Regions from separate parts of the Pseudarthrobacter sp. L19 genome, predicted to be linked through region 1. Evidence: riboswitches for the same ligand, from Rfam matches in the RefSeq annotation. Region 1 holds a riboswitch; the other holds the start of a gene.

Region 1 (11,249 bases):
ATGTGGGAGACTTGAGGGCAGCTCTTTTGAGTACCAAAAATTAAGGAGGCCAGCTATGAGCAAGCGTGCACGTAAACGTCGTGACCGTAAGCGTGGCGGCGCGAACCACGGTAAGCGCCCCAACACCTAAGCCACGGCTTGGATAGACAGCTTTAAAGCCGAAGACCCCGGAAACCATCTGGTTCCGGGGTCTTTTGCTGTCTCGGCCGGCCGTCGTGGCCGGTGGCCGGATCAGGCGTCGGCCGGCTTGTACGAATGGATGCGGTCGAGGATGGAGTTCTTGAGGTTCTCCGGGGCCGCCTCGGAGCAGGATCGCTTCACCATGACCCGGATGACACACTCCAGGTCATACTGCTCGTGGCATTCCGGGCACCCGTCGAGGTGGTCCTTGATCTCTGCAATGTCGTCGTGCGTCAGGGCGCCGTCGAGATACTCGTAGATGCGCTGCATCCGGGTGTCGTCGCAGTCGCCCAGTCCCTGGCAGTCGCTCATTTCCTGTTCTCCTGATTGTTGCCTTCGGCCGCGGCGGTCTCGCCTGCGGCCCTGAAACCCCGTTCGGCCGCGTAGTCGGCCAGCATGTCCCGCAACATGCGCCGGCCGCGGTGCAGCCGGGACATGACGGTCCCGATCGGGGTGTTCATGATGTCTGAAATTTCCTTGTACGCGAAGCCCTCGACGTCGGCGAAGTACACCGCCAGCCGGAACTCCTCCGGAATGGACTGCAGTGCCCGCTTCACGTCGGAGTCGGGCAGGTGGTCCAGTGCCTCCGCCTCTGCCGACCGCAGCCCCGTGGAGGTGTGCGATTCGGCTCGGGCCAGTTGCCAGTCCTCGATGGTGTCCGAGTTCGACTGCAGCGGCTCGCGCTGACGCTTGCGGTACAGGTTGATGTACGTGTTCGTCAGGATGCGGTACAGCCAGGCCTTGAGGTTGGTTCCCGGCTTGTACTGGTGGAAGGCGGAGAAGGCCTTGGTGTAGGCCTCCTGCACCAGGTCCTCAGCGTCCGCGGGGTTCCGGGCCATCCGCATCGCCGCCGAATACAGCTGGTCGACGTACTGCATGGCGTCACGTTCGAAGCGGATGCGCCGCTCCTCCGTGCTTTCGACGTCGGTATCCAGCGGCGTGCCGCTGCCGTCCACAGCGACGGTTTCGCTGGCGGCGCGCTCGGCCGCAACGTCCTCGACGGCGGTCTCCCGGTCCGACGGGGTGGCGGCGGCTTCGTTCCCGGCTGCCTGGTGCTTGGCCGCGACGGCCGGATCCATGGTGCTCATTGCCTTCAAGTCTACTGTCACCGCGGGCCTGCCACCGGTTTTGGTGGTTCCCGGCGGACCCGCGAAGGCACGGGCCCAGGGGTTGGCGACGTCCGTGTCGGTCCGTTCCGTGGTCTGAACCAGAGTCAAACTTCCACCTCTCCTCGCTATTGCGGCACTACCTGCACAACCCCCGTAAACAGGCAAATATTCCGCAAAAGTGCAAGACTAGAACCGGTTCCCCGCAGAACACCCGCGGTTCATCCACCCAGGAGGAAATTCATGTCGCCAGTCCGGTTCTTCGCCCGTCCCATGCTCGCCTCCAGTTTCGTGCTCGCAGGCATGGATAAGTTGCGGAACGCGGACGATACGGCCACCCAGCTGTCCCCCCTGCTGAGCCGCGCGGCCGACGCCCTCCCCTTCCAGACCTCCGAGAAGACCCTGGCCCGCGTGATCGGGGGCGCCCAGGTGGGCGCCGGCGCCTGCTTCGCCCTCGGCAAGTTCGCCCGCCTGTCCGCGACCGTCCTGGGCGTCATCTCCGCCCTCAACGCGTACGTCGAGTGGCGCTCCGCCGACATCTCCTCCAAGGAAGGACGCGAGAACCGGCGCAAGCAGCTGCTCAAGAACATCACCCTGACCGGCGGCGTGCTCCTGGCCTCGGTCGACACCAATGGCAAGCCGAGCCTGGCCTGGCGCGCCGAGCACCTCGCCGCCGACGCCCGCCGCTCCACCGCCCACCTGGCCGCCGACGCCCGCCACTCGACCGCCCACCTGGCTGCCGACGCGCGCAAGAGCACCGGCAAGAAGCTGAAGAAGGCCGACAAGGCGGTCCGCAAGGCCGTGGACAACGCCGTCGGAGCCTAGAGCGTCAATGACTGGTACTGCCCCCGCCGCAGCTGAATCCGTGCCCGCCGGCGGCGGCCCGCACTGGCCCGCGCCCTTCGCCGGCCACCCCATCGATGCCACCGTCACGGTCCCGGGCTCCAAGTCCCTCACCAACCGCTACCTGGTGCTCGCCGCCCTTGCCGACGGACCGTCCCGGCTGCGGGCGCCGCTGCATTCGCGTGACTCGGCCCTGATGATCGCGGCCCTGCGCCGGCTCGGGGCCACCATCACGGAGGTTCCCGGCGACGGCGCGTTCGGCCCCGATCTCGACGTGCTGCCGGCGCCCGCCGGGGCGGGCACGGGTCCGGCCGACATCGACTGCGGCCTGGCCGGCACCGTGATGCGGTTCGTGCCGCCGCTGGCCGCGCTCCGGCAGGGCCGGACGGTGTTCGACGGCGACCCGCACGCCCGGCTGCGGCCGATGGGCACCATCATCGAGGCCCTCACCGGCCTCGGCGTCGACGTCGCCGCGCCCGACGGCGGCCCCGCGACGGCCCTCCCCTTCGCCGTCGAGGGCACCGTCGAAGTCCGGGGCGGCCACCTGGTGATCGATGCCAGCGCGTCCTCCCAGTTCGTCTCAGCCCTGCTGTTGGCCGGCCCCCGCTTCACCGAGGGCCTGCACCTGGAACACCGCAGCGCCGCCAACCCCGGCCAGCCCGTCCCCAGCCTGGACCACATCGCGATGACCGTCACCACCCTCCGGGAGCTCGGCGTCACCGTCGATGACTCCCGCCCCAATCACTGGATCGTCTCCCCCGGCCCCATCCGAGCCTTCGACCGTCGAATCGAGCAGGACCTCTCCAACGCCGGACCGTTCCTCGCCGCGGCCCTCGCCACCCGCGGAACCGTCCGCATCCCCGACTGGCCCGTGGGCACCACGCAGGTCGGCGACCTCTGGCGCGGCATCCTTACCGCGATGGGCGCGACCGTCAGCCTCGAGGGCGGCACCCTGACCGTCACCGGCGGCCGGTCCATCAGCGGCGGCACCTTCGCCGACACTAGCGAGCTCGCCCCCACGGTCGCCGCGCTCTGCGCCCTGGCCGACGGCCCCTCCACCCTGACCGGCATCGCCCACCTGCGCGGCCACGAAACGGACCGGCTCGCCGCGCTCGTCACCGAGATCAACCGGCTGGGCGGCGACGCGGAGGAAACCGCCGACGGCCTCGTCATCCGGCCCGCGCCGCTTCACGGCGGGGTGGTCCGCAGTTACGCCGACCATCGGATGGCCACCGCCGGAGCCATCCTGGGCCTCGCCGTCCCCGGCGTCGAGGTCGAGGACATCGCCACCACGGCCAAGACCATGCCGGACTTCCCGCAGCTTTGGGCCGACATGCTCACCCCGGCCGAGGGCACCAGTGCAGACGAGACCCGTGCAGACAAGGACGCCGCCGGTGGCCCGCAGCACTGACTCCTGGGACGAATCCGACGTCAGGATCCGCCCCAACAAGAAGGGCTCCCGGCCGCGCACCAAGGACCGGCCCAGCCACGACGACGCCGTCACCGGCCGGATCATCACGGTGGACCGCGGCCGCTACACCGCCGTCGTCGCCGAGGGCACCGATACCGAGCGCACCGTGATCGCCGCGCGTGCCCGCGAGCTGCGCCGCAACCCGGTGGTGGCCGGCGACTTCGTCTCCCTGGTCGGCAACGTCAGCGGCGAACCGGATACCCTCGCCCGGCTGGTGAAGATCCAGGACCGGCGTACCCTGCTGCGCCGCAGCGCCGACGACACCGATCCGATCGAGCGAGCGGTGGTGGCCAATGCCGACCAGCTGGTGGTCGTCGTGGCCGCCGCCAATCCGGAGCCCCGCACCGGCTTCATCGACCGCGCGCTGGTCGCCGCCTACGACGCCGGGATCGAGCCGCTGCTGCTGATCACCAAGGCCGACATCAAGGACCCGGCGGAGCTGCTGGCGAACTACCGCCACCTCGACCTGCCCGTCATCATCTCCAAGACCGCCGACGCCTCCGCCTCCGGCATCGATGCGCGTTCCGACGACGGCCTCTCCGCCCGGCTCGACGGCCCCGCCGTCGCCGAACTGCACGGCCACCTCGACGGCAGGGTCACCGTCATGCTCGGCCACTCCGGCGTCGGCAAGTCCACCATGGTCAACGCCCTCACGGGGGCGGAGCGGGCCACCGGCGGTGTCAACGCCGTCACGGGCCGCGGCCGCCACACCTCCTCCTCCGCTTTGGCGCTGAAGGTCACGGACGCCCCGGCCGGCAGCTGGATCATCGACACCCCCGGCATCCGGTCCTTCGGGCTGGCCCACGTGGACCCGGACCGCATCCTGCGTTCCTTCCCCGATCTGGCCCCCGGCACCGAAGACTGCGAGCGCGGCTGCAAGCACGACGCCACCGCCGTCAATTGCGGCGTGGACGCGTGGGTGCAGGCCGGCCACGCGGGGCCCTCGGGCCCGGCCCGGCTGGCCTCTCTGCGCCGCCTGCTGGGCACCGACCCGCGGCACGAAGCCCAGGAGACCAAGGAACTGGGCACCGTCTCCTGACCGCTCGTCGCCTCTCCGCTGCTCTGCCGATCCGGCCGTCGGGGACGTGGCCTCCCCGGCCGGGGCGCGTTTAGACGGTAGTTTGGAAGCATGAGCCAACCCGCGTCGAGCTACAACGATGACCTGCGCCTTGCCCACGTCCTGGCGGACTCGGTCGATTCCCAGACCATGAGCCGCTTCAAGGCCCTTGACCTCAAAATCGAGACGAAGCCGGACCTGACGCCGGTCACCGACGCCGACAAGGCCGCCGAGGAAGCCATCCGCGGCCAGCTTTCCCGCTCCCGCCCCCGCGATGCCGTGTTGGGCGAGGAATTCGGCAGCTCGGGCCACGGCTCCCGCCGCTGGATCATCGACCCGATCGACGGCACCAAGAACTTCGTGCGCGGCGTCCCGGTCTGGGCCACCCTGATCGCCTTGGTGGACGAGGGCGAGCCGGTGGTCGGCGTCGTCAGCGCCCCTGCCCTCGGCAAGCGCTGGTGGGCCGCCAAGGGCGCCGGTGCCTACACGGGCCGCTCGCTGGCCGCCGCCACCCGGCTGCGGGTCTCCAACGTCTTGGACCTCTCGGACGCCTCCCTCTCCTACTCCAGCCTCGGCGGCTGGAAGCAGCGCGGCAACCTCGACGAATTCCTGGGCCTGACCGAGGAAGTCTGGCGCACCCGCGCCTACGGCGACTTCTGGTCCTACTGCCTGGTGGCCGAGGGCGCCGTCGACATCGCCTGCGAACCGGAGCTGAACCTCTACGACATGGCCGCCCTGGTCCCGATCGTCACTGAGGCCGGCGGCCGGTTCACCTCCCTCGAGGGCGAGGACGGCCCGTTCGGCGGCAACGCCCTGGCCACGAACTCGATCCTGCACTCCGAGGTCCTCAAGCGGCTCAACCCCAACCTCGACGACCTGCTCTAGAGCAGGGCCTTTTCTGGGGGCCGGTTCCGCGTAACACAGCGCTTCACATTGCCGCGCCCCTTTCCGGGGCGCGGCACTTGTGTCCTAGGCTCGAAACAGGTCACGAGTGCCAGCGCTAAACCCCGGTTTGCTGGCCGGCAACCCTCTTTCGCGGCGGGGTGCCCCGGGTGACGACCTGGCCGGTCCGGAGCGGACCCGGCAAGCGCGGATCCCCTGCACGCGGGGTCCTTTTCGAGCGAGGTCCCATGTCGACTGCCATTTTTTCGTCCCCAGCATCCACCCCCACGGCCGTATCTGCCGCCCGCGCCCCGCTGGCCGCCGTGACCGGCGCCGAGATCCAGGCTCCGCTGATCCAGGGCGGCCACGTCCGCTACGCCAATCTGGACTACGGCGCCTCGACCCCCGCCCTGTCCGTGGTCTCCGCCTACCTCAACGAGATCCTGCCCTACTACGCCAGCGTCCACCGCGGTGCCGGCTACGCCTCCCAGCTGAGTACCTCGGTCTACGAGAACGCGCGGACCATCGTGCGGGACTTCGTCGGCGGCCGGCCCGACGACGCGGTCATCTTCACCCGGAACACCACCGATTCGCTGAACCTCCTGGCCGGGTGCCTGCCCACCGCCGGCGGCCGGCACCTGGGCGAGGTCCTGTACCTGGACATCGAACACCACGCGAACCTGCTGCCGTGGCAGGGCGTTCCGCACCGCAGCGTCGTCGCCGCGCCCACCCTGGCCGGGACGCTGGCGCGGCTCCGGGCGGAGCTGGCCGCAGGCGGCATCAGCCTGCTCGCGGTCACGGGCGCGTCGAATGTCACCGGCGAGATCCTGCCCGTCCGGGAGCTGGCGGCGCTGGCGCACGAGCACGGGGCCCGGATTGTCGTCGACGCCGCGCAGCTGGCCCCGCACCGCCGGATCGACGTCGCGGCCGACGGCATCGACTACGTCGCCTTCTCGGGGCACAAGCTCTACGCCCCGTTCGGCGCGGGTGTCCTGGTGGGGCGGCCGGACTGGCTCGACGCCGGAACGCCGCACCTGGCAGGCGGCGGCGCCGTCCGCGACGCCCGGCTGGACGCCGTCAGCTGGACCACCGGACCGGCACGGCACGAGGGGGATCACCCAACGTCCTCGGCGCGGCCGCCCTGGCCCGCGCCACGCAGGCGGTCGCCGCCCTGGACGAAGCATCCTGGCACGGCCATGAGGATGCCATCCGGTCCTTCCTTGCCGACGGCCTGCGGGAGATCGACGGCGTGAGCGTGCACCACATCTTCGAGGAGACCGACCGCGGGGACGGCCACGGGACCATCGGCGTGGTGAACTTCTCGGTCGCGGGGTACGACGCCGGCCTCGTCGCCGCGTACCTGTCCGCCGAGCACGGGATCGGCGTGCGGGACGGCCGGTTCTGCGCGCATCCGCTGCTCAAGCGGCTGGGCCTTCCCGCCGGGTCGCTGCGCGCCAGCTTCGGCCTCGGCTCCCGGCTCGAGGACGCCGAGCGGCTGCTGGCCGCGCTGCGGACGCTACGACGGGACGGCCTGGGCTGGGACTACGTGGTGGATGCCGGGCGCTGGGTACCGGCGAACGACACCCGCAGCTACCCGCACTGGGCGCCCAACACCCCCGGCACCGCCGGGGCAGCCCCCTGCACCCTCGACGGCCCCGAATAGCCGGTTTACGGTAGATTCGACGGGTATCTTCCCGAGCTGCCGAAGGAGAGTTCACGTGGCAGGCGGCGGCCCCAAACTGCATCAGACCCGGCGGAAGGAGCTCGGAGCGAGCTTCCAGGACGGCGGGGAACACTATGACCGGGTGCGGCCCGGCTATCCCGCCGACTCCGCCGACTGGCTGATCCCCGCCGGAGCCCGGGACGCGGCCGACGTCGGTGCGGGCACCGGAAAGTTCACCGCCCTCCTCGTGGACCGCGGCCTGGCCACGGCCGCCGTCGACCCATCGGCGGACATGCTGGACCAGCTCCGCGCAATCCTCCCGGGCGTTCCGGCCACGGTGGGGACCGCCGAACACACCGGGCTCCCGGCGTCGGCGTTCGACCTGGTGACGGTGGCGCAGGCCTGGCACTGGTGCGAGCCGCTGCAGGCCAGCACCGAGGCCGCCCGCATCCTGCGGCCGCACGGGGTGCTCGGGCTGATCTGGAACCAGCTGGACACCTCCGTACCGTGGGTGCACCGGCTGTCCCGGATCATGCACGCCGGGGACGTCCACAAACCCTCGTTCCGCCCACCGGTCGGGCCCGAGTTCACCGGGCTGGAGAGCCACCTGACCCGGTGGGAGGACCCGGTGACGCCGGAGGAGATCCTGGAGCTGGCCAAGTCCCGCAGCTACTTCCTGCGGGCCGGGGAGGCCACCCGGGCCAAGGTGCTGGCCAACCTCCAGTGGTACCTGTACGAGCACCTCGGTCACGGTCCCGGCGAGACGCTGGCCCTGCCCTACCTCACCCAAAGCTGGCGCGTGGTCAAGGTCTGAGCCTATGATTTCGGTATGCCTAACTTTTTGTTCAGGCATACGGAAATCATTGGACCCATCAGCCGCAGGAGCCTGCAATGTTGCACCTCGCCGGACAGGATCCCGCCGCCGGCGGCCGGAGCCCGGTCCGTGGCAGGAAGGGGCACCGCCGCGCCCTGCTGGGGCTGCTGGGACCGGCCTTCGTCGCCGCGATCGCCTACGTGGACCCCGGCAATGTGGCGGCCAACCTTACCGCCGGCGCCCAGTTCGGCTACCTGCTGGTCTGGGTGCTGGTGGTGGCCAACGTCGTCGCCGTCCTGGTGCAGTACCAGTCCGCCAAGCTCGGCATCGTCACGGGCCGCAGCCTGCCGGAATTGCTCGGGGAACGCCTGCGTCCCGGCTGGCGGCGCGCCTTCTGGGTCCAGGCCGAGATCGTCGCGGCCGCCACTGACCTGGCCGAGGTGGTGGGCGGCGCCGTCGCCCTCTACCTGCTCTTCGGCCTCCCCCTCCCCTGGGCGCCGTCGTCGTCGGCGGCATCTCCATGGCGCTGCTGGCCATGCAAAGCCGGAACCGGCAGCGGCCCTTCGAGCTGGTGATCATGGGCCTGCTGGGCATCATCACGGTGGGCTTCCTGGCCGGGCTGTTCATCAGCCCGCCGGACCCGTCCGGGGTCCTCTCCGGACTGGTCCCCGGGTTCCGCGGCCCGGACACCGTGCTGCTGGCCGCCAGCATGCTGGGCGCAACCGTCATGCCGCACGCCATTTACGTCCACTCCGCGCTCTCCCGGGACCGGCACCGCCCGGACCGCCACCGGCACGTTCCGCAGCACGCGCTGGACCGGCTGGTCCGCGCCACCCGCTGGGACGTCATCGCGGCGCTGGCCGTGGCCGGGATCGTCAACATCGGCATGCTGCTGCTGGCCGCGTCGACCCTCGGCGGGGTGGAGGGCACGGACAGCATCGAGGGCGCCCACGCCGCCATCAGCGCCAGCCTGGGACCGGTGGTGGGTGTGGTTTTCGCGGTCGGACTGCTCGCCTCCGGCCTGGCTTCGACCTCGGTGGGCTGCTACGCCGGCGGAACCATCATGGAGGGGCTCCTGAAGATCAGGATTTCGCTGATGGTGCGCCGGCTCGTGACCCTGGTGCCCGCCGTGGTGCTGCTGGCGGTGGGCTTCGACCCGACCTGGGCGCTGGTGCTCAGCCAGGTGGTGCTGAGCTTCGGCATCCCGTTCATGCTGGTCCCGCTGGTGGTGCTGACCAGCAGTACCCCGCTGATGGGCGGCTTCGTCGACCGGTTGCCGCTGCGGATCGCGTCCGTGGTCAGCGTGCTGCTGGTGGTGGCCCTGAACCTGGCGCTGCTGTGGTTCACGTTCACCGGTGCGGCCGGACGGTAGGCTAGGGGCTGTGAAAACCAGCCCGCCTTCTTCCTCGATCGAGGACTACGTCAAGGTCATCTACACCTTCACGGAGTGGCAGGACAAGCCGATCACCTCCACGCAGCTGGCCCAGCGCCTCGGCGTCGCGAACTCCTCGGTTTCGGAGATGGTCCGCAAGCTCAAGGAGCAGGGTCTGGTGGACCACAAGCCCTACGGCGCCGTCACCCTTACCGCGGACGGTGAGCGGCTGGCCCTGTCCATGGTCCGGCGGCACCGCCTGATCGAGACGTTCCTGGTGCAGGAGCTCGGCTACCGCTGGGACGAGGTCCACGACGAGGCGGAGACCCTGGAGCACGCGGTCTCGGACACTTTCATCGACCGGATGGCCGCCAAGCTCGGCCACCCGGTCCGCGATCCTCACGGCGATCCCATCCCCGCGGCCGACGGCTCGGTCCTGATGCCCCTGGCCGTCCGGATGAGCGAATTGGCCGACGGCCAGGGCGGCCGCATCACGCGGATCAGCGACGAGAACCCGGACCTGTTGCGCTATCTGGCGACCGAACGGATCGAGCTGGACGCCGCCGTCGCGGTGCTGGGCCGGAAGCCGTTCGGCGGGCCCCTGATGGTGCGGATCGCCGGACCGGACGGATCCCGGGAGCTCGATCTCGCCGACGGGGTCGCGGACGCCCTGTGGGTGCACCCGGAGTCAACCGACGAGGAAGAACCCGGCAGCTGACCTGCCGCTAGTCTCCGCTAGCCCCGGAGACTCCCCCGCCGTCTGGCGCAGTCCCGTCTGCTGCAGTCCCGGCGGACGCCTCCGCGGGCTGCGGCGGATTCCGGATTCCGACGGCGGAGGCCAAGGCGCCGGCGACGAAGAGCGCGGCGGTGACCAGCGACGTCGCGTGCAACCCCGCGGTGGTGATCACCGGCCCGGTGATCAGCCCGGCGAAGGCGATGGTCACCAGCCCGGCGATGCGGGCGACGGCGTTGTTCACGGCCGAGCCGATCCCGGCCTCCTCCGGCGGGACCGCGCCGAGGATGGCCGAGGTCAGCGGCGCCACCGTCACGGCGAGGCCGATCCCGAAGACCACGACGCCGGGCAGGACCTGCCACGCATAGTCCAGGGGCAGGCCGATGCCGAGCATGAGCAGGAAGCCGGCCGCGCAGAGCAGCGGCCCGGCGGTCATGAACCAGCGGGGGCCAAAACGTCCGGAGAGCGCCCCCATCCGGGACGAGAGCAGCAGCAGGATCAGCGTGGAGGGCAGCAGCGCCAAACCGGCGGCGGTGGCGCCGAGCCCGGCCACCTGCTGGAGGTAGAGGCCCAGGACGAAGAAGCCCAGGTTCAGTGCCCCGTAGATGACCAGGGTGGCGGCGTTACCCCAGCCGAAGTTCCGCACCGTGTAGAGCCGCAGCGGCATCATTGGCGCGCGGGTCCGGCCCTCGTGCACCAGGAACGCTGCGAGTCCGGCGATGCCCACGGCCAGCGGCAGCCACACCTGCGGGGAGCCCCAGCCCTGGCTGCCGCGCTCGATGAAGCCATAGACGATCCCGCCCAAGCCGACGACAGCGAGGACCGTGCCGGCGACGTCGATGCTGCTGCCGGGAGGCCGCTCCAGGTCCTGGGCGCGCAACCGGCGCAGCGCCGGCCACACGGCGGCGGCGGGAACGATGTTCAGGAAGAAGATCACCCGCCAGGTGAAGACGTCCACGGAGATCCCGCCCAGCAGCGGGGCGGCGACGATCGCGCCGGAGGTCCACGCGGACCACTTGCCGATCGCGGCGGACTGGGCGGGGCCGCTGAAGATGGTGACGATCAGCGCCAGGGAGCTGGGCACCAGCAGCGCACCTGCCACACCCTGGAGGCCGCGGAAGATGATCA
Region 2 (11,249 bases), 1.2 Mb from region 1:
GGGGCCGACGGCGGGTTCGGGCGCCTCGATTTCCTGCACCGGGCCCTTGTACTTGGTGACGGCAAACGCTTTCATGGCTGATCCCTTGGTGTCGTGAAGGCCCGGATAATGCTTACCGAGCACTCTCAATATTGAGCGCACTCAGTAATATTGTCAAGGCCCCCACAAGAGCAGCCCCCGTCTCCCGCGGTGCGGTGACGGGGGCTGCCGTGAAGCGTTTTAGAGTTTGCCTGTTACTTGATGCCTGTTACTTCTTGCCTGCGGCAAGGAGGTCTGCGGTGCCCTGGGCGTCGGCGGCGTCGACGTCGTGCAGGGAGATGCCGCGGGTTTCCTTCAGGAAGAGCACCGCGACGGCGGTGATCGCGCAGGCGATCGCCAGATAGATGGCGACCGGGACGGAGGACTTGTACTCACCCAGCAGCGCGACGGCGATGATCGGGGCGAGCGAGCCGGCCACGATCGAGGTGACCTGGTAACCGAGGGAGACGCCGGAGTAACGCATCCGGGTCGGGAACATCTCGGCCATGATGGCCGGCTGGCCGGCGTACATCAGGGCGTGGAACAGCAGGCCGATGATGACAGAGGCCAGGATGATGAAGTCGTTGCCGGTATCCATCATCGGGAAGGCGAAGAAGCCCCAGGTGGCACCGAGGACTGCGCCGGCCATGTAGACCGGGCGGCGGCCCAGGCGGTCGGAGAGCCGGCCCACCATCGGAACCACGGAGAAGTGGATCGCGTGCGCCACCAGCAGCAGGAGCAGGATGCGGGTGGTGTCCGCGTGGACCACGGTCTTCAGGTAGGTGATGGAGAAGGTCACCACGAGGTAGTAGAGGATGTTTTCCGCGAAGCGCAGGCCCATGGCGGTGAAGACGCCGCGGGGGTAGCGGCGGAAGACCTCGGCGACGCCGTAGCCCTTGTGGCCGGCTTCGACCTCCTTGCGGGCCTCAAGGAAGATCGGGGCGTCGTTGACCTTGGTGCGGATGTAGTAGCCGATCAGGACGATCACGGCGGAGAGCCAGAACGCCACGCGCCAGCCCCAGCCGAGGAAGTCGGCGGAGGACAGGGTGGAGGAGAGGACGAACAGCACCGCGGTGGCGAAGAGGTTACCCAGCGGCACGGCGGACTGCGGCCAGCTGGCCCAGAAGCCACGGGACTTGCTGGGGCTGTGCTCGGCCACCAGCAGGACGGCGCCGCCCCACTCACCGCCGACGGCGAAGCCCTGGGCGAAGCGCAGGAAGACCAGGAGGGCCGGGGCCCAGTAACCGATCTGGGCGAAGGTGGGCAGGCAGCCCATCAGGAAGGTGGAGACACCCACCAGGATGATGCTCAGCTGGAGCAGCTGCTTGCGGCCGAACTTGTCACCGAAGTGGCCGAAGACGATGCCGCCGATGGGGCGGGCGACGAAACCGACGGCGTAGGTCAGGAAGGCGGCCAGGATGCCGTCCAACTCGGTCTGGGAATTGGGGAAGAAGGCCTTGCCGAAGACCAGGGTGGCGGCGGAGGCGTAGAGGAAGAATTCGTACCACTCCACCACCGTGCCGGCCATGGAGGCGGCGACGACTTTCTTGAGGCCGGACGCCTTGACGTCGGTTTCCTCTGCGCGCCTCGCGGCGGCGTTTTCCGTGCTCATAAGAACTCCTTCGGTGTCGCCATCGACACCCTGCGGCTTACTGGGCTGACTCCGTGTGAGTTGGACCACACGCGGTCATTCTCCACGAGTATGGAGTGTCACCGCCGGAGCCTCAACGACCAATCGCGCAGAGCCTATCTGCAAAATTGCACATCAGTCCCCGGCAAGAGCCTGCGAAGAAGCCGTAAGGCTCAGGCGAAGAACGCCTCCCGGAGGACGCCGCCCAGCTGGCCGATCTCGGTCAGGAACCCGTCATGGCCGATCGGGGCGGAAATGACGTGCACGGGCACCTCCCCGGCAGGGCCGCCGCGAGCTCCCGGGACTGTTCGGGAAAGTACAGTCGGTCCGAGTCCACGGCGGCGATGAAGAACTCGGCGGTGGCCCCGGCGAGCGCCTGCTGCAGGCTTCCGCGGCCACGGGCGACGTCGTGGCTCATCAGCGCCTCGGTGATGGCGATGTAGCTGTTGGCGTCGAAGCGCTGCACCAGTTTGTTGCCCTGGTGGTCCAGGTAGCTCTCCACCTGGTAGCGGCCGCGGCCGGACAGCGGGCCGGGTGCGAGCGGGGTCTCGCCGTCCTGCCCGGTCCGGCCGAAGCGGCCCTCCAGTTCGGCAGCGGAGCGGTAGGTGATGTGCGCGATGCGCCGGGCCAGCGCCAGGCCCTCGTGCGGCTCGGGCCCGCCGTAGTAGTCGCCGCCATTGAAGCGCGGGTCCTGCCGGATCGCGAGGGTCTGGGCCTGGGCGAAGGCGATCTGCTCGGCGGTGCTGTAGGCGCCGACGGCGATCACGGCGCAGCGGCCCACGCGTTCCGGGTAGCTGACGGCCCACTCCAGTGCCCGGGCGCCGCCGAGGGAGCCGCCGAGCACGGCGTGCCAGCGGTTGATCCCCAGCGCGTCGGCCATCCGGGCCTCGGCCGCGGTGCTGTCCCGCAGGGTGACGAGCGGGAAACGGGACCCCCAGGGCCGGCCGTCGGGTGCCGGCGTGGACGGGCCGGTGGAGCCGTAGCAGCCGCCGAGGATGTTGATGGACACCACGAAGTACCGGTCCGTGTCCACGGGCGCGCCGGGGCCGGCGAGCTGTTCCCACCAGCCGGGTTCCCCGCCGGCGCCGCGGGTGACGTGGGTGTCCCCGGTGAGGGCGTGTTCGATCAGGACGGCGTTGGAGGCGTCCGCGTTCAGGGTGCCCCAGGTCTCGTAGGCCAGCACCACCTCCGGCAGGACGGCCCCGGATTCGAGTTCCAAAGCGCCGACGGACACGTACTGCACGGTGCCGTCGGGGACGGCGGTGTTTCCTGCTGCGGGACTGGTGGCGGGTACACCCGTTCGGGTGACGGCAATCGTCATGTTAAAAGACCTCACTTCGCGCTTGCCTGCCGTCAGTTGACCGGCAGGCCAGGTCTTCACCCGGGGCACCCCGCCGCAAAAGGAGGGTTGCCGGCCAGCAAGCCGGGGCTGTCGCTGGCACTCATGACCTGCACCGAGTGTACGAAAGAGGGCGGTGCCGTGGCCAAGATTGTGACTTGCATGTGACAGCCGCCCGCCCGGCCGCGCCGTTTCCCCACCTTTGGGCGCCGCGGCCGGCGGGTCGCCGCGGACACGCCGCGCCGGCCGCCGTCGGGCCCGCAAAGGTGGGGAAATCCGGCAGGGGTCCCGGGACTAGCCGGCCTTCGCGGCGCGGAAGCCGGCGTCGAGGTCCGCCAGGATGTCGTCGATGTGCTCCAGGCCAACCGAGAGCCGGACCAGGCCCGGGTGGACGCCCGCCACCGCCTGCTGCTCCGGGGTGAGCTGGCTGTGCGTGGTCGACGCCGGGTGGATCACCAGTGAGCGCACGTCGCCGATGTTCGCCACGTGCGAGTGCAGCTCCAGGGCGTCGACGAAGCGCTTGCCGGCCTCCACTCCCCCGGCGATGACGAAGGAGACGACGGCGCCCGTGCCGCGCGGACCGTACTTCCTGCCGCGCTCGTACCAGGGGCTCGAGGGCAGTCCCGCGTAGGCGACCGATTCGGCGTCGTCCCGGCCCTCAAGCCATTCGGCCACCCGGGTGGCGTTGGCGACGTGCCGCTCCACCCGCAGGCTCAGCGTCTCGATGCCCTGGGCGATCAGGAAGGCGTTGAAGGGCGCGACGGCGGAGCCGAGGTCGCGCAGCAGCTGCACCCGTGCCTTGAGGATGTAGGAGAGGTTGGCCCCCAGTGCGCCGTCCGCGCCCAGGTCCCGGGCGTAGACCAGGCCGTTGTAGCTGGGGTCGGGGGTGTTGAAACCGGGGTACCGCTCCGGGTCCGCGCCGAAGTCGAACTTCCCGGAGTCCACGATCACGCCGGCGATCGCCGAGCCGTGGCCGCCGAGGTACTTGGTGGCCGAGTGCACCACGATGTCCGCGCCCCACTCCAGCGGGCGGATCAGGTACGGGGTGGCCAGGGTGTTGTCCACGATCAGTGGCACCCCCGCCTGGTGGGCCACGTCCGAGATGCCCTCGATGTCCAGGACGTCCTGGCGCGGGTTGGAGACCACCTCGCCGAAGAACAGCTTGGTGTTCGGCTGCACGGCCTCGCGCCACTGGTCCAGGTTGTCCGGGTCCGCCACGAAGGTCACGGAGATGCCGAACTTCTTCAGCGTGTGGGCCAGCAGGTTGTAGGTGCCGCCGTAGAGGCTGGGGCTGGCCACCACGTGGTCCCCGGCCTCGGCGATGTTGAGGATGGCGAAGGTTTCCGCCGCCTGCCCGGAACTGAGCAGCAGCGCGCCGAGGCCGCCCTCCAGGCTGGCGATGCGCTGTTCGACGGCGTCCTGGGTGGGGTTGCCGATCCGGGTGTAGATGGGGGCGAGCTCGGCCAGGGCGAACCGGTTCGCGGCGCTCTCGGCGCTCGGGAAGACGAACGACGTCGTCTGGTAGATCGGCAGCGCGCGGGCGCCGGTGGCGGCGTCCGGCTGCTGGCCGGCGTGGATCTGACGGGTTTCAAAGGACCAGGCGTTGGACATGGCGTCTCCTGTGACTGGGCTCAGGGCGGCACCGGATCCCGGGTCCCGCGCTGCTGGCGGGTCCCGGAATGCCGGCACGGCCCTGGCGCCGCGCTTGCCCCGCCGGCGGTCGCCGGGAGGCCAGGTCTTCACCCGGGGCACCCCACCGCGCAAGGAGGGTTGCCGGCCAGCGAGCCGGGGCTTGGCGCTGGCACTCATGACCTGTCCCCAGTGTAGGAAGCCGGAAACCGGCCCGGATAGCTTTATGACAAAGATGAAGAGACCGGTCCGCGGGACGGCTTGTCCGGCGGAATTCCTCGACCGGGCCGGGCGGCACGGGTGTCCGCCGGATGGTCCCGGCGAGGTTAGGACAGCCTAAGCTGAGAGGTCCATCACAAAGTGCCAAGATGAGGGCATGCGCATGGATCACGTCTCTTACGCCTGTGAAAAGGATGGCCTCGCGGCCACCACCGACCGTATCGCCACGGCCCTCGGGGTCGAGGCCGTCAAGGGCGGCGTGCACCCCCGTTTTGGCACCCGCAACATGATCATCCCGCTCGCCGGGCACAAGTACCTGGAGGTCGTGGAGGTCCTGGACCACCCGGCGTCGGACAAGGCACCGTTCGGCCAGGCGGTCCGCGCCCGCTCCGCCGCCGGCGGCGGCTGGATGGGCTGGTGCGTCGAGGTCGACGACCTGGCACCCTTCGAGGAACGCCTGGGCCGCTCCGCGGTCAACGGCAACCGCAAGTTCCCCGATGGCCGCGAACTGGTCTGGAAGCAGATCGGCATCCTGGGCCTGATCGCGGATCCGCAGGTCCCCTACATGCTCAAGTGGGAGGGCGACCCGGCCCTGCACCCGTCCAACGCCTACGAGAGCTCGGTGAAGATGTCCGAACTCACCATCGCGGGCTCCGCGCAGCGGGTCACCGAGTGGCTGGGCGAACCGGTGGAGAAGCCGCTGGAGGACGTGGCCGTGAACTGGCAGTCCCCGCACGGCACGCCGGGCATCCTCTCGGTCACCTTCGAGACCGCCTCGGGCGCCGTCACCATCTAGGGCTCCGGCCCGCCACAACTTCGGCCGCCGGCCGCGGGTGTCAACGACGCCACCCGCTGCCGGGGGCCGAAACTCTTTAAACCGCCCTTAGACGCGTCATCGCCGGCCGGGTCAGTCGCGGACACCTCAGCCCAGCCCCACCGCCTTGCCGAACAGGCTGAAGCCCACGAACGCGACGGTGTCCAGCAGCGCGTGGGCGATCACCAGCGGCATCACCCGCCGGGTCCGGGTGTAGACCAGGGCGAAGATGACGCCCATGATGGCGTTGCCGATGAACGGCCCGAACCCCTGGTACAGGTGGTAGCTGCCGCGCAGGATGGAGCTCGCGGCGATCGCCGCCGGCAGCCGCCAGCCGAGTTTGCCGAACCGGTCCAGCAGGTACCCCACCACGATCACCTCCTCGACGATCCCGTGCCGGATGGCGGAGAGGATCAGGACGGGCACGGTCCACCAGTAGGTGCCCAGCGCGCTCGGGATGATCGCCGTCGTGATGCCCAGGGCCCGGCCGGCGGCGTAGAGGCCCAGCGACGGGATGCCGATCAGCAGGAACAGGCCCACACCCTGCAGCAGGTCCTTTCCGGGGCGCGCGAGGTCGAACCCGAGCTTCCGGAATGCCGAGCCGCCGGGGGTCCCCGGCTCGCGGGGACCGGTAAGGAAGTAGAGCACCAGCAGCACGGGGACGAGCGCGAAGATGATGTCCAGCAGCTGGTAGGTCAGGTCGAAGTACTCGCGGCTGCTCTGGGAGCGGTTCAGAGTGGAGGTCCCCTGGGCCAGCGGCGCCTGCGAGAGCTTGTCCAGCAGCTGCACCACCGAGTACACCGCCGACTGCCCCAGCGAGAGTCCCAGCACAATCCATACTTCGAACCGCACGCGGCGGCGGGAGGTAACCAGCATGGTCCTATCTTGCCTGCCGTTGCCGGGAGTTGGCCGGACGCGCCTATGCTGGGGCTGTGAGCGCGCCCGGGAAAATCCTGATGATCCGGCACGGCCAGTCCGCCGCCAATGCCGATACCTCCATCTACAACAGGGTGCCCGATTACCGCATCCCGCTGACCGACCTCGGCGTCGAGCAGGCCCGGGCCGCCGGCGTCGAACTCCGCCGCCAGCTGGACGGGCAGCAGGTCTGCGTTTACGTCTCCCCCTACCTGCGCGCCTACCAGACGCTCGAGGCGCTGGACCTGGGCAACCTGACCGAGCGGGTGATCGAGGAGCCCCGGCTGCGGGAGCAGGACTGGGCGAACTTCCAGATCGCCGGGGACATCGAGGACCAGAAGGAGCTCAGGAACGCCTACGGGCACTTCTTCTACCGGTTCCGTGAGGGCGAGTCCGGGTCCGATGTCTACGACCGGATCTCCTCGTTCATGGAGACCCTGTACCGGCACTGGTCCAAGCCGGACTACGCGCCCAACGCCCTGTTCGTCACGCACGGGCTGACCATGCGCTTGTTTTGCATGCGCTGGTTCCACTGGTCCGTGGAGTATTTCGAGTCGTTGAACAACCCGGACAACGCGGAGCTGCGCACCCTGCACCGCACCGGGGACGGCAAGTACGAACTCGACAAGCCGTTCAGCCAGTGGGTGGAGCGGCGCGTGGACGAGACGGTGCTGCACGCCCCGCCCATGGTGTTCTGACCCAACTGACTGGCAGCTGAGGCCGTTTTCGGCCCTCAAAACGGCCTCAGCTGCGAGCTAGTTGGGCTTAGCGGGCGCGGACCCCGGCGCGCCAGACGGCGTGGGTCAGCGGCATGCCCGGCCGGTAGGCCAGGTGGGTGGCCGAGGGGGCGTTGAGCAGGTGCAGGTCCGCCCGGTGGCCGACGGCGATCGACCCCACGGCGCGTTCGCCGTCGACGTCGTTCCCCGACTCCCGGCCCAGCGCCAGCGCCCCGCCGTAGGTCGCGGCGCGCACCGCTTCGTGCACGCTGAGCCGCATCTGCAGCACGGCGGTGGTGACGCAGAAGGCCATGGAGCTGGTGTAGGAGGTGCCGGGGTTGGCGTTGGAGGCCAGGGCCAGCTGCACGCCGGCGTCCAGCAGTTCGCGGCCGGGGGCCAACGGCTGCCGGGTGGAAAGGTCGCAGGCGGGCAGGCAGGTGGCCACCGTGCCGCGCTCCCCCGCACCGGCCGCGGCTTCCCAGCCGGACCAGCTGTCCGCGAGGTCCCGCACGTCCTCCCGGGACAGGTAGTTCACGTGGTCCACGCTGGCCGCCCCGAACTGCACCGCCAGCCGCACGCCCGGGCCCTCGCCAAGCTGGTTGCCGTGCACCCGCAGGCCCAGGCCCGCCTCCCGGCAGGCCGCCAGCACGCGGCGGGACTGCTCCTCGGTGAAGGCGCCGCGTTCGCAGAAGACGTCCGCCCAGCCCACGTAGGGCCGAACGGCGGCGAGCATCGGCCCGCAGACCAGGTCCGTGTACCCCTCTGCGTCCATGCCGGCCGGGACCAGGTGGGCGCCGAGGTAGGTGACCTCGTCGGCGACCGTGGAGGCGATGCGGGCGCTGCGGGCCTCGTTGTCCACGTCCAGGCCGTAGCCGGTCTTGGTCTCCAGGTACGTGGTGCCCTGAGAGACGGCCTCCGCCACCCGGCCCAGCGCCAGGCGGGTGAGGTCGAAGTCGCCGGTGGCCCGGGTCGCGCCCATGGTCACCGCGATGCCGCCGGCACTGTACTCCTCCCCCGCCATGCGGGCCTCGAACTCCCGCGGTGCGGTCGCCGGCGAAGACCAGGTGCGTGTGGAGTCCACCCAGCCGGGCAGCAACGCGCGCCCCGCGGCGTCGACGGCGTCGTCCGCGGCCGGGGCGTCCGCGGCGGACCCCAACCAGGCGATGCGTTCGCCCTCGATGACCACGGCGGCATCACGGAGGACCCGGTACTCAAGGTCCTGCGTCATCAGTTCGCCGATATTGGTGATCAGGGTGCTCATGGGTCCATTCTTCAGGCCCGGATGGACATCCGCGTCGCCGCCAGCGCCGCCGCTGTCCGGGATGCCGGACTGTCGGCCGGGAACGGCGCCCCGGCCGCCTGCCCGGCGAGGATCAGTTCGGCGGCCAGTTCGGCGATCCCGGAGGAGGTCTGGAAGCCGTAGCCACCCTGGCCGGCGAGCCAGAAGAAGCCCGGCGCCTCTGCATCAAACCCCACCACCGGGATGCCGTCGGAGGCCTCGGTGCGCAGCCCGGTCCAGGCCCGGCTGACGGCGTTGATGCCGAGGGTGGTCACCTCGTTCAGGCGGGCGGTCAGGGCCTCGACGTCGCCGGGGTACGGCCGGGCGTCTTCGGGCCCGCTGGGGACCTTTTCCGAAGGCGAGATCAGCACCTGGTGCCGGCCTTCCGGGCGGAAGTAAAAACTGTCCGTGGCGGCCACCATCGGGCAGCCGGGCGGGAGCGGGTTCTCGACGTCGACGATCGCCGCGGTGCGGCGGTAGGGCTGCAGGCCCAGCTTCTCGACGCCGGCGAGGACGGCGAGCTCGTCCGCCCAGGCGCCCGCGGCGTTGACCACGACGGCGGTGGAGAGCGCCTCCTGCCCGGCGCCCAGTTCCCAGCCGGAGCCGGTGCGCTGCGCGGAGTGGATGCGGGCGCCGGTGATGATGTCCACGCCGCCGGCGACGGCCCGCTCCCGGTGGTCCTCCAGCAGCAGGGAGGCGTTGCAGGCAAAGGAGCCGGAGTCCAGCCCGGCGGCGGTGAAGCTCTCAGGTTTCAGCGCCGGGCAGAGCTTGAGCGCCTCGTCGTGGCCGATCAGGTGCATGAAGCCGCTGGCCTGCTCGCGGACCGCGCCCTCGTCGCCGATCAGCATGAACCGCCGGGGCGAGAGGACGGGTTCGGGGCGGGTGCCCTCGTGCGTGCCGATCAGTTCCAGGGTGCGCAGCGTCAGGTCCCGGACCACGGGCGGGCCGTAGCTGGGGATGAGCTGCCGGGCCGAGCGCGCCGAGGTGTGGTACCCCAGCGTCTGCTCGGCCTCGACCAGCGCCACGCTGCACTTGCCGGCCAGTGCCGAGGCCAGGGACAGTCCGGCGATGCCGCCGCCGGCAATCACAACATCGTAATGAGCTGTCATGTCCCCCATCCTCGCACCCGCGGGGACATCCGTCAGCAGGTCTTGCGGACCGGGTTGCTACGCGGCGGCGACCTCCGCGCGGCTGGCCACGAATGCCTGGACGCAGCGTTCGACGTCGTCGGTGCTGTGCGCGGCGGAGAGCTGGACGCGGATCCGTGCTGCACCCTTGGGGACCACGGGGTAGCTGAAGGCGGTGACGAAGACGCCGTGGCCGAGCATGGCGTCGGCGACCTTGGCGGCCATCACGGCGTCGCCGAACATGACCGGGACGATCGCGTGTTCGCCCTCGAGGAGCTCGAAGCCCTCCTCGGCCATCCGGCGGCGGAACAGCCCGGCGTTGGCGAAGAGCTTTCCGCGCAGCTCCGCGGAGTTCTCCACCAGGTCCAGGGCCTTCAGGGTGGCGGCCACGATCGCGGGGGCCAGGGAGTTGGAGAACAGGTACGGGCGGGCCTTCTGCCGGAGCATGGCGACGACCTCGCGGCGGCCGGAGACGTAGCCGCCGGAGGCGCCGCCCAGGGCCTTGCCGAAGGTGCCGGTGTAGATGACCACCCGGTCCGAGACGCCCGCGTGTTCGGGGGTGCCTGCTCCGGTGGGACCCATGAAGCCGACGGCGTGCGAGTCGTCCACCATGACCATGGCGTCATACTTGTCGGCCAGGTCGCAGATCGCCTCAAGCGGGGCGAGGTAGCCATCCATCGAGAAGACACCGTCGGTGACGATAATCTTGCGGCGGGCCGGGTTTTCCTGGTTGTCCGCCTCGATCAGGCGGGCCTCAAGGTCGGCCATGTCCCGGTTGGCGTAGCGGAAGCGGCGGGCCTTGCAGAGCCGGATCCCGTCGATGATCGAGGCGTGGTTCAGGGCATCGGAGATGACCGCGTCCTCGGGGCCGAACAGGGACTCGAAGACCCCGCCGTTGGCGTCGAAGCAGGAGGAGAAGAGGATGGTGTCCTCGGTGCCGAGGAACGTCGAGACCCGTTCCTCCAGGGCCAGGTGCAGGTCCTGGGTGCCGCAGATGAAGCGGACGCTGGCCATGCCGAAGCCGCGGGAGTCCATGGCGTCCTTGGCGGCGGCGATGATCTCCGCGTGATCGGCCAGGCCCAGGTAGTTGTTGGCGCAGAAGTTCAGCACGTCCGTGCCGGGCTGGCCGAGCTGACCGGCCGTGATGTGGTTGGCCTGCGGCGAGTCGATGTGCCGTTCGGTCTTGAACAGGCCGGCGCTGCGGATCTCATCGAGTTCGTGCTGCAGCTGGTCCTTGATGGCTGAATACATGGTCGGTGCGCTCCTGGGCTGGGTGGGTGGTTGTACGGTACCGGAAAGGGCCGCGGCCTAGAAGGCGGTCCAGTCGAGGACGACCTTGCCGCCGACGCCGGCGCGGGCGATCTCGAAGCCCTTTTCCCAGTCGGCGGCGGGCAGGGTGTCGGTGACGACGGCGGAGATGTTGGCGTGCAGCACCGGGTTGGAGGAGAGCATGGCGCTCATGGCGTACCAGGTCTCGAACATCTCGCGGCCGTAGATGCCCTTCATGGTGAGCATGTGGGTGACCACCTTGCCCCAGTCGATGTCGATGGACTGGCTGGGCAG

Evidence for each region. A riboswitch is a leader RNA that binds a small molecule or an ion and turns the genes downstream of it on or off. The one in region 1 is predicted to bind S-adenosylmethionine.
Region 2: it holds a riboswitch for S-adenosylmethionine, as region 1 does, so the genes downstream of both, ACRQ5B_RS00890 (bifunctional o-acetylhomoserine/o-acetylserine sulfhydrylase) here and ACRQ5B_RS11610 (aminotransferase class V-fold PLP-dependent enzyme) in region 1, are expected to answer to the same signal.

Annotation. Positions count from the first base shown of each region.
Region 1 is NZ_CP193935.1:2,437,343-2,448,591, reverse strand. It holds gene ACRQ5B_RS11645 (50S ribosomal protein bL37) at 56-130, shown strand; gene rsrA (mycothiol system anti-sigma-R factor) at 232-492, opposite strand; gene ACRQ5B_RS11635 (sigma-70 family RNA polymerase sigma factor) at 489-1,289, opposite strand; gene ACRQ5B_RS11630 (DoxX family protein) at 1,530-2,111, shown strand; gene aroA (3-phosphoshikimate 1-carboxyvinyltransferase) at 2,119-3,540, shown strand; gene rsgA (ribosome small subunit-dependent GTPase A) at 3,524-4,639, shown strand; gene hisN (histidinol-phosphatase) at 4,730-5,542, shown strand; SAM riboswitch class IV at 5,641-5,753, shown strand; partial or broken gene ACRQ5B_RS11610 (aminotransferase class V-fold PLP-dependent enzyme) at 5,788-7,202, shown strand; gene ACRQ5B_RS11605 (class I SAM-dependent methyltransferase) at 7,258-8,016, shown strand; partial or broken gene ACRQ5B_RS11600 (Nramp family divalent metal transporter) at 8,094-9,388, shown strand; gene ACRQ5B_RS11595 (metal-dependent transcriptional regulator) at 9,399-10,106, shown strand; gene ACRQ5B_RS11590 (MFS transporter) at 10,114-11,249, opposite strand, start outside.
Region 2 is NZ_CP193935.1:175,610-186,858, forward strand. It holds gene ACRQ5B_RS00875 (NADP-dependent oxidoreductase) at 1-75, opposite strand, end outside; gene ACRQ5B_RS00880 (MFS transporter) at 248-1,630, opposite strand; partial or broken gene metX (homoserine O-acetyltransferase MetX) at 1,822-2,969, opposite strand; SAM riboswitch class IV at 2,983-3,098, opposite strand; gene ACRQ5B_RS00890 (bifunctional o-acetylhomoserine/o-acetylserine sulfhydrylase) at 3,282-4,598, opposite strand; SAM riboswitch class IV at 4,684-4,800, opposite strand; gene ACRQ5B_RS00895 (VOC family protein) at 4,993-5,631, shown strand; gene ACRQ5B_RS00900 (CPBP family intramembrane glutamic endopeptidase) at 5,758-6,525, opposite strand; gene ACRQ5B_RS00905 (histidine phosphatase family protein) at 6,606-7,262, shown strand; partial or broken gene ACRQ5B_RS00910 (amidohydrolase family protein) at 7,330-8,541, opposite strand; gene ACRQ5B_RS00915 (NAD(P)/FAD-dependent oxidoreductase) at 8,553-9,668, opposite strand; gene ACRQ5B_RS00920 (glycine C-acetyltransferase) at 9,726-10,937, opposite strand; partial or broken gene tdh (L-threonine 3-dehydrogenase) at 10,995-11,249, opposite strand, start outside.